DNA from 2 places in the Mesoterricola sp. JemC181 genome. Region 2 is predicted to be linked to the other one. Evidence: riboswitches for the same ligand, from Rfam matches in the RefSeq annotation. Region 2 holds a riboswitch; the other holds the start of a gene.
What was found. A riboswitch is a leader RNA that binds a small molecule or an ion and turns the genes downstream of it on or off. The one in region 2 is predicted to bind S-adenosylhomocysteine.
Positions count from the first base shown of each region.

Region 1: it holds a riboswitch for S-adenosylhomocysteine, as region 2 does, so the genes downstream of both, ahcY (adenosylhomocysteinase) here and ACZ5MC_RS21745 (PfkB family carbohydrate kinase) in region 2, are expected to answer to the same signal.

Region 1 covers NZ_AP045076.1:2,293,863-2,301,169, reverse strand. Annotated here, with positions in the region: gene ACZ5MC_RS10100 (GxxExxY protein) at 1-109, opposite strand, end outside; gene ACZ5MC_RS10095 (IS630 family transposase) at 330-1,370, opposite strand; gene ACZ5MC_RS10090 (tRNA threonylcarbamoyladenosine dehydratase) at 1,489-2,217, opposite strand; gene ACZ5MC_RS10085 (TatD family hydrolase) at 2,214-2,948, opposite strand; gene ahcY (adenosylhomocysteinase) at 2,948-4,348, opposite strand; S-adenosyl-L-homocysteine riboswitch at 4,424-4,498, opposite strand; gene ACZ5MC_RS10075 (N-acyl-D-amino-acid deacylase family protein) at 4,537-5,958, shown strand; gene ACZ5MC_RS10070 (YaaA family protein) at 6,041-6,775, opposite strand; gene ACZ5MC_RS10065 (substrate-binding domain-containing protein) at 6,845-7,307, shown strand, end outside.
Region 2 covers NZ_AP045076.1:4,964,851-4,972,157, forward strand. Annotated here, with positions in the region: gene ACZ5MC_RS21725 (formyltransferase family protein) at 1-743, shown strand, start outside; gene ACZ5MC_RS21730 (hypothetical protein) at 740-1,027, shown strand; gene gmd (GDP-mannose 4,6-dehydratase) at 1,366-2,358, opposite strand; gene ACZ5MC_RS21740 (SPFH domain-containing protein) at 2,539-3,573, shown strand; S-adenosyl-L-homocysteine riboswitch at 3,625-3,707, shown strand; gene ACZ5MC_RS21745 (PfkB family carbohydrate kinase) at 3,768-4,673, shown strand; gene ACZ5MC_RS21750 (polysaccharide biosynthesis/export family protein) at 4,785-7,307, shown strand, end outside.

The DNA.
Region 1 (7,307 bases), 2.5 Mb from region 2:
GTCCAGGCCCCAGAACTATCTGCACCCTGATGGCAGCGAGGATGATGGCTTCGGTGATATCTCGATGGGGATAGTTGTCGCCCCAATCTTCGCCCCAATGCCGACCCATGACTTCCTCCTTCGGGTCAGGAGTGCGCTCAATCACGCCGGGACGTTCAGGCCAAAATTCTTTCCTCGGTATCCTCGGCCTCCTCGGCGCCTCGGCGATGGGCTTTTCGACGGGTGCTTCGGCGCATGTAATCTTTGCGCCGACTGATACTTGAGAAAGCCATCGCCGAGGCGCCGAGGAGGCCGAGGATACCGAGGAAAAGAAAAAGGCAGGTTCGCCGTCAACCCTTGGCAGAGGCCGTCCGAATGGCCGCGAGGGCCTGCCGTGCTCGTGTCACCTTGGCGAGGATATCGTTCGCGGACGCGGTCCAAACAAATGGTTTCGGAGCGGCATTGTGTCTCGCGATATAGGTGTGGATCGCTGCTTCGAGTTCCGGGACGGATCTGAAAATACCCCTTCGGATGCGGTTCTCCGTGATGTCCCGGAAAAATCGCTCCACCATGTTCAACCACGATGAACTGCTGGGGGTGAAGTGAACGTGGACCCTCGAATGGCCTTTCAACCAGCTTTTGACCGCCGGATGTTTGTGGGTGGCGTAGTTGTCGCAAATGATGTGCAGAGCGAGTCGCTTCGACGTACCCCGCTCAAGCCGCTTGAGGAACTTCAGCCACTCCTCATGGCGATGACGTGGCATCGTGGCCGAGATCACCGTACCATCCAGCGTGTTCATGGCCGCAAAGAGGGTGGTCGTTCCATTGCGCTTGTAGTCGTGCGTCATGGTGCCGCAGCGACCCTTCTTCATCGGTAGGCCAGGCTGAGTCCGGTCCAGGGCCTGAATCTGGCTCTTCTCATCTACGCTCAGCACGATGGCATGCTCCGGAGGGTCCAGATACAGGGCCACGATGTCCACCAACTTCTCTTCGAAATGAGGATCGTTGCTTAATTTGAAACCAACGGTGCGGTGCGGCTTGAGGCCATTCTGACGCCAAATGCGTCCCACCGTGCTCTCGCTCACCCCGGTGGCCTGCGCCATGGAGGCCCGGCTCCAGTGCGTGGCATTGACGGGCTGTTCCTGCGTCGTCTTATGGAGCACCTCTTGCCCCTTCAAAGCAATCACCCAAGACTTCCGGCCTCGACCTGGGCGTTCCCTCTCGAGGCCATCGAAGCCCGCTTCCTCCCATCGCTTGAGGCATTGCCAAGCAGTCCGATGATCACAGCCCAAAGCCTGGCCGATGTCACGAAAGGACTCGCCAGAAGCTCGATGAAGAACAATCTTGGCCCGCAGGACGCTGCGCGCAGGCAAGGTCCGGCTCCGCGCCATTTCCTCAAGGCGTCTGAATTGCTCCACAGTTAGATCAACTCGCCCCACTTGCGCCAAAGTTCTCACCTGCCGCTTGGATGCGACGAGCTGTATTGGCGTTACAGGTATTTCTGGCGGCCTACACTAGGAGCCTCCGGATCACTTCCTGCGCCACCCGCAGCCCGAACAGCGCCGGCATGTACGACACCGTCCCGATGGGCTGGCGCTTGCGGCCGGTGCCGTGGTGCTCGCCCACGTCCGCGGGTTCGAAGGGCGTCGTGTTGAGGGCGGGCTCCACGGAGTAGACGCAGGGGATGCCCGAGGCCACGCCCCGCCTGCGCAGGCGCAGCCGCACCACGCGCGCCAGGGGACAGATGAGGGTCTCGGAGATGTCCCCGACCCGCACCTGGGACGCGTCCATCCTGCCGCCGGCGCCCATGCTGGAGACCACGGGGATGCCCAGCCGGTGCACGGCCTCCAGGAGGGTGACCTTGGAGTTGAGGGAATCGATGGCGTCCACGACCATGTCGGGGCGCGGGTCCAGGAAGCCGTCCACGGTGTCCGGGTCCAGGAAGCCGGGACGCGCGTCCACGTCGCAGTCCGGGTTGATGTCCAGGATGCGCTCCGCGGCCAGGTCCGCCTTCTTCCGGCCGAGGGTGGAGTGCAGGGCGAAGAGCTGGCGGTTGATGTTCGTGGCGTCCACCGCGCCGTAGTCCACTAGGCGGAAGTGCCCCACCCCGGCGCGGGCCAGGGCCTCCACGGCGTAGGACCCCACGCCCCCCAGGCCGAAGACGGCCACCCGCGCGTCCCGGAGCCGGGCCAGGGGCTCGGCGCCCAGGAGCTGTTCGGTGCGGGCGTACCATCTCATCTCAACCATCTCCTGAAGAGGCGTGAAGCGTTTTCATGGGCGGGCACCGGGCGGGGGGAGGCGGCGGCGATGCGCGCCAGGTTGGCGGGTTCGTTGGGGCCCGTCACCCCCTCCGGGGGCAGGTCGGGGGAATCCGTCTCGAAGAGGATCCGGTCCTCCCGCAGCGCCGCCAGGGAGGCGTGGGCCCGCCTCGCTCCGGGGACGGTGAGGGCGCGCCCGAAGGACAGGTGCAGGCCGAGGGCCTGGAACTCCAGGGCCACCTCGGGGGCGCCGGAGAAGGCGTGCACGAGGCCGCCCGAGGCGGGGAGGCCGGTCTCCCGGAGGATCTCCAGCAGGCGCCCCGCAGCCTTCACGCAGTGAAGGGAGACCGGGAGGTCGCGCCGGATGGCCAGGGCGAGCTGGGCGCGCAGGGCTTCCTCCTGGAGCTCCCGGGAGGGCCTGCCGTCGGAGAAGTCGAGGCCGCATTCGCCCGCGCCGGCGCCGGCGTCGAAGGCCGCCTCCAGCCGCGCCGCCCAGCCCGGGGACGCGCCGTCCACGTACCAGGGATGCAGGCCCGCCATGGGAAGGATCTCCGGTCGGCGGCCCAGCTCCAGCACCCGGTCCCAGTCGCCTTCCCGGGTGCCGCAGCAGACCATGTGCGTCACCCCGGCCCGGGCGGCCCGGCGCAGCACCGCCTCCAGCCCGGCGCCGAAGCGCTCGTCCTGGAGGTGGCAATGCGCGTCGAAGAGCACTAGTACCGGTAGTGCTCGGGCTTGAAGGGCCCTTCCACGGGAACGTTGATGTACTTCGCCTGGGTCTCGGAGAGCTCCGTGAGCTGGGCGTTGAGCTTCTTCAGCTGGAGCCTCGCCACGTGCTCGTCGAGCTTCTTGGGCAGGGTGTAGACGCCGACCGCGTACTCGCCCTTCTTCGTCCACAGCTCGATCTGGGCCAGGGTCTGGTTGGCGAAGCTGGAGCTCATGACGTAGGAGGGGTGGCCGGTGCCGCAGCCCAGGTTCACCAGGCGGCCCTTGGCCAGCAGGATGATGCGCTTGCCGTCGGGGAAGATGACGTGGTCCACCTGGGGCTTGATCTCCTCCCAACGGTAGCCTTCCAGCGAGGCGATGTTGATCTCGCTGTCGAAGTGGCCGATGTTGCAGACGATGGCCTGGTCCTTCATCTTCGCCATGTGGGCGTGGTCGATGACGTGGTGGTTGCCGGTGGCGGTGACGAAGATGTCGGCCTTGTCGGCGGCGTAGTCCATGGTCACGACCCGGTAGCCCTCCATGGCGGCCTGCAGGGCGCAGATGGGGTCGATCTCGGTCACCCACACCTGGGCGCTCAGCGCGCGCATGGCCTGGGCGCAGCCCTTGCCGACGTCGCCGTAGCCGCAGATGAGGGCGACCTTGCCGGCGATCATGACGTCGGTGGCGCGCTTGATGCCGTCCACCAGGGACTCGCGGCAGCCGTAGAGATTGTCGAACTTGGACTTGGTCACGGAGTCGTTGACGTTGATGGCGGGGAACTTCAGCTCGCCCTTCTCGGCCATCTGGTAGAGGCGGTGGACGCCCGTGGTGGTCTCCTCGGTGACGCCCCTGATGCCGGCCAGCTGCCGGGAGTAGAAGCCGGGATCGGTGGCCAGGGTGCGGCGGATGGCGCCGTACAGCGCCCGCTCCTCCTCGTTGCCGGGGTTGTCCAGCAGGGAGGCGTCCTTCTCGGCCCGGGCGCCCAGGTGCACCAGGAGGGTGGCGTCCCCGCCGTCGTCCAGGATCATGTTGGCCGCGCCCTCCTTGAAGGCGAAGATGCGGTGCGTGAAGTCCCAGTAGTCGTCCAGGCTCTCGCCCTTGAGGGCGAAGACCGGGGTGCCGCCCTGGGCGATGGCGGCGGCGGCGTGGTCCTGGGTGGAGAAGATGTTGCAGGAGGCCCAGCGCACCTCGGCGCCCAGGGCGATCAGGGTCTCGATGAGCACCGCGGTCTGGATGGTCATGTGCAGCGAGCCCGCGATGCGCGCGCCCTTGAGGGGCTGGGCTCCCGCGTACTCCTCGCGGATGGCCATGAGGCCGGGCATCTCAGTCTCGGCGATGGCGATCTCGCGGCGGCCCCAGGGGGCCAGGGACAGGTCGGCGACCTGGAAGTCGGTGGTGGTGGCGGTCATGGGAACTCCTGGGCGGCTGCCGGGTGGGGACACCGGGCGGCGATCCCGCGCCTACCCGCGAACCCGGCTGAGGTTTCAAGGTAAGCGCCGTTGGGAGCACAGGCTTCCGAGCCTGGGACATGGAGATGCCTTGCAGCGCCTCTCGGAAGTACCCAATGATACGCAATCTCAGGTATCCTGGCAATGACATGGACGCCCCCCAGCCCGTCTTCGACACCCTGATCCGGAACGCCCTGGTGGTGGACGGGACGGGAGGCCCCCGCTTCAAGGCCGACGTGGGGCTCCTGGACGGCCGCATCCATGCCGTGGGGGACCTGGGCCCGGCCCGCGCCGCGGCGGTGCTGGACGCGCAGGGCCAGGTGCTCGCCCCGGGGTTCATCGACACCCACACGCACGACGACCGCGCCGTGTTCCGCGCGGATTCCATCCTCCCCAAGTCGAGCCAGGGGGTCACCACCGTGGTGGTGGGAAACTGCGGCATCAGCCTGGCGCCCCTTTCCCCCCTCCAGGCCCCCCCCGCCCCCCTCGACCTCCTGGGCGGCGCGGAGGACTTCACGTTCCCCACCTTCGCCGCCTACGCCCGGGCCCTCCAGGACGCCCCGCTCGCCACCAACGTGGCCGCCCTGGTGGGCCACGGAACCCTGCGCGTGCGCACCATGGAGGACTGGTCGGGGCCCGCGGACCCCGGGCAGCTGCGGGCCATGGTGCGGGACGTGGAGGAGGCCATGGAGGCCGGCGCCCGCGGCCTCAGCACCGGCCTGGCCTACCCCACGAACATCGGCGCCGACACCGCCGAGGTGGTGGCCCTGGCCCGGGCCGCGGCGAGGCACGGCGGCCGCCTCGCCATGCACGTGCGCGACGAGTTCGACGGCGTGGCCGGCGCCACCCGCGAAGCCTTCCGCTGCGCCCGGGAATCCGGGGCCTTCCTGGTGCTCAGCCACCAGAAGGTCGCAGGCCGGGCCAACCGCGGCCGCAGCAGCGAGCTCCTGCGCCTCTACGCGGAGGAGGGCGCCGGGGTCCCCTTCGCCATCGACGCCTACCCCTACACCGCGGGCTCCACGGTGCTGGACCCGGCCTTCGCCTCCCAGTCCAGCAAGGTGCTGGTCTCCTGGTCCCTGCCCCATCCCAAGGCCGCGGGCCACACCCTGGCCCAGGTGGCCAAGGGCTGGGGCTGCACCGAGGCCCAGGCCCTGGAGCGCCTCAAGCCCGGGGGAGCCATCTACTTCCACATGGACGAGGCCGACGTGGAGCGCTTCCTGGCCTTCGACCGCTGCATGGTCGGCTCCGACGGCCTGCCCCACGACGTCCATCCCCATCCCCGCCTCTGGGGCACCTTCGCGCGCTTCCTCCGCGTGTACGTGGCCGAGCGCAACCTCTTCACCCTGGAGCAGGCCGTGCACAGGATGACGGGCCTGCCCGCGGAGGTCTTCGGCCTTGCGGGCCGGGGCCTGGTCAAGCCCGGGTGCCACGCGGACCTGGTCCTGTTCGATCCGGCCAAGGTGCGGGACATGGCCACCTACGAGCATCCCGGCCTGGCTGCGGAGGGGATCCTGGAGGTGTTCGTGAACGGCGTGCCGCGGGAAGCGGGGACGGCGGGACAGTTCCTCTGATCCGGAATCCGGGAAGTCCTGGAAATTGGGCCCCTCGGTTCGCGGCCTTGATCTCGAAGATCGGCACCACCCCTGGAAAAGCCTATCGCCGGAAGACCCAGCGGTCGCCGGTGCTGTCCTTGGGGTCGAAAGCGTAGCCCTCCGAGTCGAAAGACTTGAGCCCTTCGGGTTCCCTGATCCGGTTCAGGATGGCGAAGCGGCACATGAGGCCCCGGGCCCGCTTGGCGTGGAAGCTCACCACCTTGCCGCCGTCCAGGAACACCGGCGTCAAGGTGCGGGCCGGGAGCGCCACGGCCCGGGAGAACTCCCCGGACGCGAGGTTCACCAGGGGGCCTCCGTCCAGGGCCGCCTTCAGGGCCCGGGTGAGCGTCCCTTCCCAGAAGGCGTAGAGGTCGGGGCCCTTGGGGTTGGGCAGGCGCGCGCCCATCTCGAGGCGGTAGGGCTGGATGAGGTCCAGGGGGCGAAGCAGGCCGTAGAGGCCCGAAAGGATGCGCAGGCGGTCCTGGGCGAAGGCGAGGTCCGCGGCGTCCATGCCGGTGGCGCCCAGCCCGTTGAAGGCCTCCCCGCTGTAGGCGAGGGCGGCCGGCCGGGCGTTGGCCGGGCTGAACGGGGGTTTCCAGGCCCGGTAGCGGCCTGCCGTCAGAGCGGCCAAGTCCTCGGACATGGCCATGAGCTTGCCCAGGGCCCCCAGATCCAGCTTTTTCAGGAGGCCCGCCAGCGTCCGGGCCTGCGGGAGGTGGACCGGGAGGGAAACGGGGACCTCCGGGACGGGCCGGTCGAAATCCAATTTCTTCGCTGAGGAAATCAAGAGAATCACGAAGACTCCGATAAGGGAGGGGTGACGATCTGCAGGACGAACGTTTCCTCCAGCCTATAAGGAGTTCCCATGAACGTGGGCCGGATCTGCATCATCGCCTTCGCCGCCATCTGCCTCCGGGCCCAGGACCTCGTCCTGGCGGTGGGCATCACGCCCGCCCAGAACATCTTCAACCGCATCCAGGGGCCCTTCGAGAAGGCCACGGGCATCCACCTGGTCCTCAAGGACGCCCGCAGCCCCGAAGCCTGGCGCCTCCTGGACGCCGGGCAGGTGGAAGCCGCCTCGGGCGGCCTCACCTGGGAGGACTGGGTGGCCTCCATCAAGGCCAAGAACCTCCGGGTGCCCTCCGAGGAGGAGATCACCCGGTTCCAGATCGGCATCGACCAGATCCAGGTGGTCACCAGCCCCGACGTGCTCCTGTTGGAGCTCGGCCGGGAGGAGCTGCAGGGCATCTTCAGCGGGAAGACCACCAACTGGAAGCAGGTGGGCGGGGACGACGCCCCCATCGTCCTGCTCCTGGATCCCACCCAGA
Region 2 (7,307 bases):
AAAAGGACTTCAACAGCGACAAGGTTTACAAGACCGTGGCCGCCATGGCGCCGGACTTCCTCTTCAGCTTCTATTTCCGGGAGATGATCCACCAGCGGTACCTGGACCTGCCCAAGAAGGGCGCCTACAACCTCCACGGCTCCCTCCTGCCCGCCTACCGGGGCCGTGCCCCCATCAACTGGGTCCTGGTGAAGGGCGAGACGGCCACCGGCATCACGCTCCACTCCATGACCTCCCGGCCCGACGACGGCGACATCATCGGCCAGACCCCCCTGCCCATCGCCTGGGACGAGACGGCCCTCAGCCTCACCCTGCGCTCCGCCGCGGCCGCCAGGACCCTGGTCAAGGCCCTCGTCCCCGGCCTGGTGGACGGCACCGCCAAGCGGATCCCCCAGAAGGGCCTGGGCGCCTCCAGCTACTTCGGGGGCAGGGCCCCCGAGGACGGCCAGCTCGACCTCACCCATCCCCTCCACGAGGCCTTCAACCTCATCCGGGCCGTGGCCGATCCCTGGCCCAACGCCTTCCTGGAGACCCCCCGGGGGCTCCTGAAGGTGGCCTGGGCCCTTCCCTCGGCCTCCCCCTGCCCCCAGGGCCACTTCCGGGAAGGCCGGGAGGGGATCCTCCTGGGCTTCCGGGACGGCGCCCTGCGCCTCCACACCCTCCGCCGGGAGGGGGTCCGCAGCGAGCGCCCCTCGGTCCATGCCGCCTGGCTCAGGGAGCTGGGCATCCCCGAAGCCAAGTGAGGCCCCTCCTCGCCGCCCTCCTCCTCCTGGGGTCCGCGGCCCTGGCCCGCCCCGTGGGCACCGCCCGGGAGGCCCGGGCCATCGCCGAGCACGAGACCAGCGGCATCGCCGTCAGCGCCCGGAGGGTGCACCTGAACGGCGCCACCGGGGGGTGGGAGGTGGACCTGCGCATGCCGGGGGAGAGCCGCGGGTGGCGGTGCGTGGTGGACAGCGATACGCGCGCGGTGTTCACGAAGACGCGGATTCCCAATCCAGAGGTGCCGAGGGGGCGGAAAAAGCAGTGAAGGGATATTGACGCCCCTGAAAGGTTCTATAACCCGTCAGCAGGGTTGCGGCGAATCCGCCAAGGGGTCCCCGCTGACGATGCGGATCGGCAGGCCATCACCGGTTTGACCGGGAGATGCTGGAGCATCCCCAGGATTTCAACCCGGCTCCCATCCGCAACCCGATCCGAACGGCACGCCTCAAGGCAGGAATAAGCCAGGAGGACCTGGCTTCAGCCCATGGCATCAGCCAACCGGCACTTGCCTAGGGCCGAAAGCCCTGAAGGTGCGACCGGGAACAAAAGAGAGGCCCGGTATTCTTCTGTCCTGGGTTGCGGTGATGGGTGGGCCACCCGCCTTCAGCCCTCGGTCCTGATTTCGGTCCTTGCCAGTTCCAGGTCCGCCTCGACCATCATCTCGACCAGCGATGCGAAATCCATGGTCGGCTTCCAACCCAGAAGGTCCCGGGCCTTGGATGCGTCGCCCTCGATGTCGTCTACCTCTGAGGGCCGGAGGAAGCGAGGATCGGTATCGACGAATTCATGCCAATCCAGCCCAACCGTTGCAAAGGCCAGATCCAGAAACCCGCGGATTGAATTGGAGACCCCGGTGGCGATGACATAATCGTCAGGCTCCTCCTGCTGCAACATGCGCCACATGGCCTCAACATAATCCCCGGCGAAACCCCAGTCCCGCCTTGGCTCCAGGTTTCCAAGAGTCAAGCGATGTTCCAGGCCCAGCTTGATTCTAGCTGCTGCCCGGGTGATCTTTCGGGTCACGAAGTTCTCGCCCCGCCTGGGGCTCTCGTGATTGAAAAGGATCCCGTTGCATAGAAACAGCCCATAACTCTCCCGGTAGTTCACGACTTCGTGGTGCGCAGCTACTTTCGCGACGGCGTACGGCGAGCGCGGCTCGAACCTTGTTCCCTCGTTCTGGGGCGGTTTCGCCCTCCCGAACATCTCGCTGGAACCCGCCTGGTAGAACCGGGCAGCCTTCCCCCCATGCTTCAGGTGGAATCGGAGCGCCTCCAGGAATCTCAGGACGGCAGTTCCGTTCACCTCCATTGTGTATTCGGGCTGATCGAAGCTCACCCGCACATGGCTCTGCCCTCCGAGGTTGTAGATTTCATCCGGCTGTGCAAGATCAAGGATGTCCCGCAGGGACCCTGCGTCAGCAAGATCGCCGTAATGGAGGAAAAAATTCGGATTCGCCTTCCCACCCATGTGGAGGTGATCAATCCGGCTGGTGTTGAACGCCGAGGACCGCCGGACCATGCCGTGGACCTGATAGCCCTTCGAGAGGAGCAACTCCGCCAGGTAGCTTCCATCCTGGCCCGTGACGCCGGTGATCATCGCGGATCGTGAAGTGGGCATTCCTGCTCCTAGAGTTTGCTAGATGATAGTTGGCAAACGCTTCAATCCGGCCAAAAGAACCGCTTGGAGGGAAACCAGGGCGCCCCTCTCTCTACGCCCCAGAGTTCTTCTCCGCTCCTGGTATAATCCCTCGGCACCAAATGCCGCGAGGAGGCCTTTATGGCTTTTATGGACTGGGGCAAGGCCCAATTCATTGAAATCATCGAGTGGCTGGACGATTCAAATGACGTGCTGGCCTGGCGTTTCCCCGTGCGGAACCAGGAGATCAAGAACAACGCCCAGCTGGTGGTGCGGGAGAGCCAGGAGGCCACCTTCGTCCACGAGGGGCAGTTCGCCGACACCTTCACCCCCGGCACCCACACCCTCTCCACGAAGAACATGCCCATCCTGGCCGACCTCAAGGGCTGGAAGTACGGCTTCGAGAGCCCCTTCAAGTCGGAGGTCTACTTCACCAACACCCGGCTCTACAACGACCTGGGCTGGGGCACCTCCAACCCGATCATGATGCGGGACGCCGACTTCGGCATGCTGCGCATCCGCGCTTTCGGCATCTATTCCATCCGGGTGAAGGACTCCAAGAAGTTCCTCAAGGAGCTGGTGGGCACCAACGGCGTCTACACCAAGGACGACATCACCGAGCAGCTGCGCAAGAGCCTCATCAGCAAGTTCACCGACGCCCTGGGCGAGGCCAAGGTCCCCGCCCTGGACCTGGCAGCCCACTACGACGACCTCTCGGACCTGCTTCGCCAGAAGATGGACCCCGAATTCCAGACCATGGGCCTGGAGTGCTCCAAGCTCTTCATCGAGAACATCAGCCTCCCCGAGGAAGTCGAGGCCATGATGGACAAGCGAACCTCGGTGGGCATGATGGCCCCCGTGATGGGCGCCTACACCCAGATGCAGGTGGCCGATTCCGTGCCCCTGGCCGCACAGAACCCGGGCGGCATCGCCGGCATGGGCATGGGCCTGGGCATGGGCGTGGGCATGGGCAACATGATGGGCCAGCAGATGGGCGGCGCCATGGGTCAGATGGCCCAGGCCCCCTACCCCGCCGGCCAGGCCGCCCCGGCCCCGGCCAAGGGCATCAAGGAGGAGCTCACCGAACTCAAGGATCTCTTCGACAGCCAGCTCATCACCCAGGCCGAGTTTGATAAGCAGCGCAGCGCCATTCTTTCCAAGCACGGAATGGCCTGACCGCCCTGGAATGGCGTTGCCCCTCAAGGGATCGGCAAGGTAGGATCTAATGTCACCGAGGAGCGTTGCGAGCCGTCCCGTCCGGACGGCCTAGGCTCGGCGGCCTCCGTCCCGTCCAACGACGCTCACCCCGCGATCCCGCAAGGGCGCAGGGTGGGCATCCATCTCCATTCCACCACGTCCGGAGAACCCCCATGAGCCTTCTCGCCGTTGGAAGCGTAGCGTTCGATGACCTCGAGACCCCCTCGGGCCGCCGGGACAACATCCTGGGCGGTTCGGCCAGCCACTTCTCCCTCAGCGCGAGCCGGTTTCATCCCGTGCAGGTGGTGGCGATCGTCGGCGAGGATTTCGGTCCGGACCATTTCAAGGTTTTCGAAGGCCGCCCCATCGACCTCTCGGGCCTGATCAAGACCCCCGGCCTCAGCTTCCACTGGAAGGGGCAGTACGGCAGCGACCTCAATGAAGCCAGGACCCTGGAGACCCACCTGAACGTCTTTGCGGGCTTCAAGCCGGACCTTCCCGCGGCCTTCCGCAGCTCCCAGTACCTCTTCCTGGGCAACATCGATCCCACCCTCCAGCTGGACGTGGTCAGGCAGATGTCCCCCCGCCCCAAGTGGATCGCCCTGGACACCATGAACTTCTGGATCGACGGCGCCCGCGGGGCCCTGCTCGAGGTCCTCAAGGAGATCGACATCCTCCTCGTGAACGAGGCCGAGGCCCGCTCCCTCACGGGCGAGCGGAACCTCGTGAAGGTCTACGCAGCGATCCGCAAGCTCGGCCCGCAGATCCTCGTCGTCAAGCGCGGCGAGTACGGCATGCTCCTGTTCACCCCCGAGGGGCACTTTGCCGCTCCCGCCTTCCCCCTGGAGGAGGTCCACGATCCCACCGGAGCGGGCGACACCTTCGCAGGCGGGTTCCTCGGCTACCTCGCGGCCGCCGGGACGCTGGACCTGGCCACCATGAAGCGCGCGGCCCTGGCCGGAACGGTCATGGCCAGCTTCGCGGTGCAGGATTTCGGGACGGAGCGGGTGCAGGCTCTGGGCACCGAGGAGTACGAGAGCCGGATTGGAGCATTCAGGGAAATGATCCATATCGGTTGAGGAGGGCAGGTTCCACAGCGGACCGCAAGGTTGACGCCGACGAAGCGAGCGCCTACCTATTAGGGCGTGTTCCCTGCTGGTGCTAGGATTGGAAAATTAAAAGGTGATTTCATGCTTCGTCCCCGCTATGTAGGCGTCTTGTTCACGGCCCTCTCCCTCGTGGCCCAGGAACCGGGCCTCCCGGATCTCCAGAGCCTCCGGCAGGCTGCAACAGCGGCCCAACTGGGCGGGGCCGCAGCCACGGATGCCGTCCCACGGGGTACCGCGGCCACGGCTCGAACCCTGCAGGCACAGGAAGGCGCGCGCCAGGCTCCGTCCGAGCAGGACTCCATCCAGGCCGAGATCAAGGCCGCCAAGGCGAAAGAGCGAGGACCGAAGCGCTTCGCCGAGGACCTCTTCACGACGCGGCAGAGCTCTCCTTCCGGAACCGAGGGCGGCATCTCCGAGGACTACGTCCTGGGCGCCGGCGACCAGATCCAGATCAGCGCCTTCGGCAGTGCAAACTTCGAGCTCCCCGCCCAGGTGGACGGACGCGGCGAACTCGTGGTCCCCAAGGTGGGTTCGGTCAAGGTGGCCGGCATGAGCCTGGCCAGGGCCCGCTCCGCCGTCCAGGCGAAGGTGGCCCAGCAGTTCAGCCGGACCACGGTCGACCTCTCCGTCGTGAAGCTGCGGGAGGTGCGCGTCTTCGTCCTGGGTGAAGTCTACCGCCCCGGCGGCTACCTGGTCCCCAGCCTCAGCAGCCTTGTCAATGTGCTGAGCCTCGCGGGCGGCCCCACCGCCGCCGGCAGCTACCGCCAGATCCGGGTGATGCGCGGCGGCAAGGCCGTCCACCAGGTGGACCTCTACCCCCTGCGGGCCGAAGGCCTGGGCAACATGAATTTCGGCCTTCAGAGCGGCGACACCGTCTTCGTGCCGCTGGCCTTCAACCAGGTCACCCTGGAGGGCGCCTTCACCCGCGTGGTGGCCGCCACCGGCGACCTGCAGCCCAGGAAGGTGAAGACCCGCCTGGACAAGGAGATCGCCAAACTGAAGGAGCAGATCGCCGCGGAGGAATACCGCCTTGGCCCCAAGGGGTCCCCCAACCGCATGCATGCCGAGGCCCTGCTCGGGGAGCGGGAAGGGACCGAAGACATCGACCCGGACCGGGAACAGGACAAGGCCACCTCCAAGAACAAGGACAAGAAGCCGGACCTGGAACTGGAGCAGGAACGCTCCCAGGGTCAGGGACTGGATCAGTCTCTGGCGGCGGGCCCCATCCAGGGGCAGACAGCCTCCTACCAGGAGCCCACGCTAGCCGAACGGACCCTCATCGAGGAGCGCCTCGTCCTCCTGCGCAAGCGCCTTGACCGCATCAGCGTCCAGGCCCGTGGCGACCAGCGCACGACGAACATCCCAGAGCAGGAGGCCAAGGCCGAAAGCATCTCCATGGAGAACAGCGGACTCCCTGGCTGGCTCGCCCGTTGGAACTCCGACGGCGTGGCGCCTTCCATGCAGTTCGAGATGCTGCCTGGCGAGACGGTCGACCAGGCCCTGCGTTTCGCGGGGGGCCTCGCTCTGCAGGCCTTCGAGGACAGTCTCGTCCTGCGCCGCCTGGCCAAGGGCGGCGTCCTGGACGCCGCCGACGTCCCCCTGGCCAAGGCCGGCCAGGTCGAGCTCCGGCGGGGCGACGTCCTCTCGGCCCTCACCAGCCGCGAGCGCAGGGAAAGGCTCGTCACGGTATCCGGCTGGGCCCGGGTTCCCGGGAGCTTCTCCCGGCCCGAGGGGCTCCGGGTCGGCGACCTCCTTCGCAGGGAGTCCCAGCTTCTTCCCGACACCTACCTTCACCGGGGCGAGATCGTCCGCACCCTACCCGACCAGAGCACCAGCTACCTCGCCTTCGACGTGGCCCAGGCCCTCTCCGGCGAGCCGGCGCATAACCTCCTGCTCCAGGACCGTGACCAGATCGAGCTGTACCGGGTCTCCGACCTGCGCCTTCCCCAGACCGTCCAGGTCAGGGGCCCCGTCTCCCGTCCCGGCACCTTCCCCTTCCACGAGGGCATGCGCGCCTCGGACCTCCTTTTCCAGACCGGCGTCCTCCTGAACGAAGCCGACCGGCTCGTGGCGGAACTGGCGCATACACGCGAGGGAAAGCCCAGCGAGATCAGAAAGCTGGACCTCACGAAACTGCTCTCGAGCGAGACCTCCAGCCCGGTCGCCCTCAATGACGAGGCCGTCAACCCCCTCCTCAAGCCCCAGGACCAGATCAGCGTCTACGCGAAACCCGACTATCGCCCCCACCGGAGCGTGACCCTCCTCGGGCAGGTGGTGCGGCCCGGCGTGTACGTGCTGGATTCCCCCCGAACCGGCCTTCGGGAAGTTCTCGCCCGGGCCGGTGGCCTCACCGCCGAGGCCATGCCCCAGGGTTCCATCTTCCTTCGCCCCATGGCCACACCGAATCCCGACTCGTTCAACGTCGAGTCGCAGCGCGCCAACACCCAGGCCCCCGCCCTGAACGGCATCAACAACATCCTGGAAAGGCTCAACGAGACCAAGCGGCAGCCCACCACGGGCACCCTTCTCAAGACCCCCATCCTCCACGGACTGGGCACGGGAAGCCTGGACCGCCTTGTGGTGAACATCCCCGCCATCCTTGCC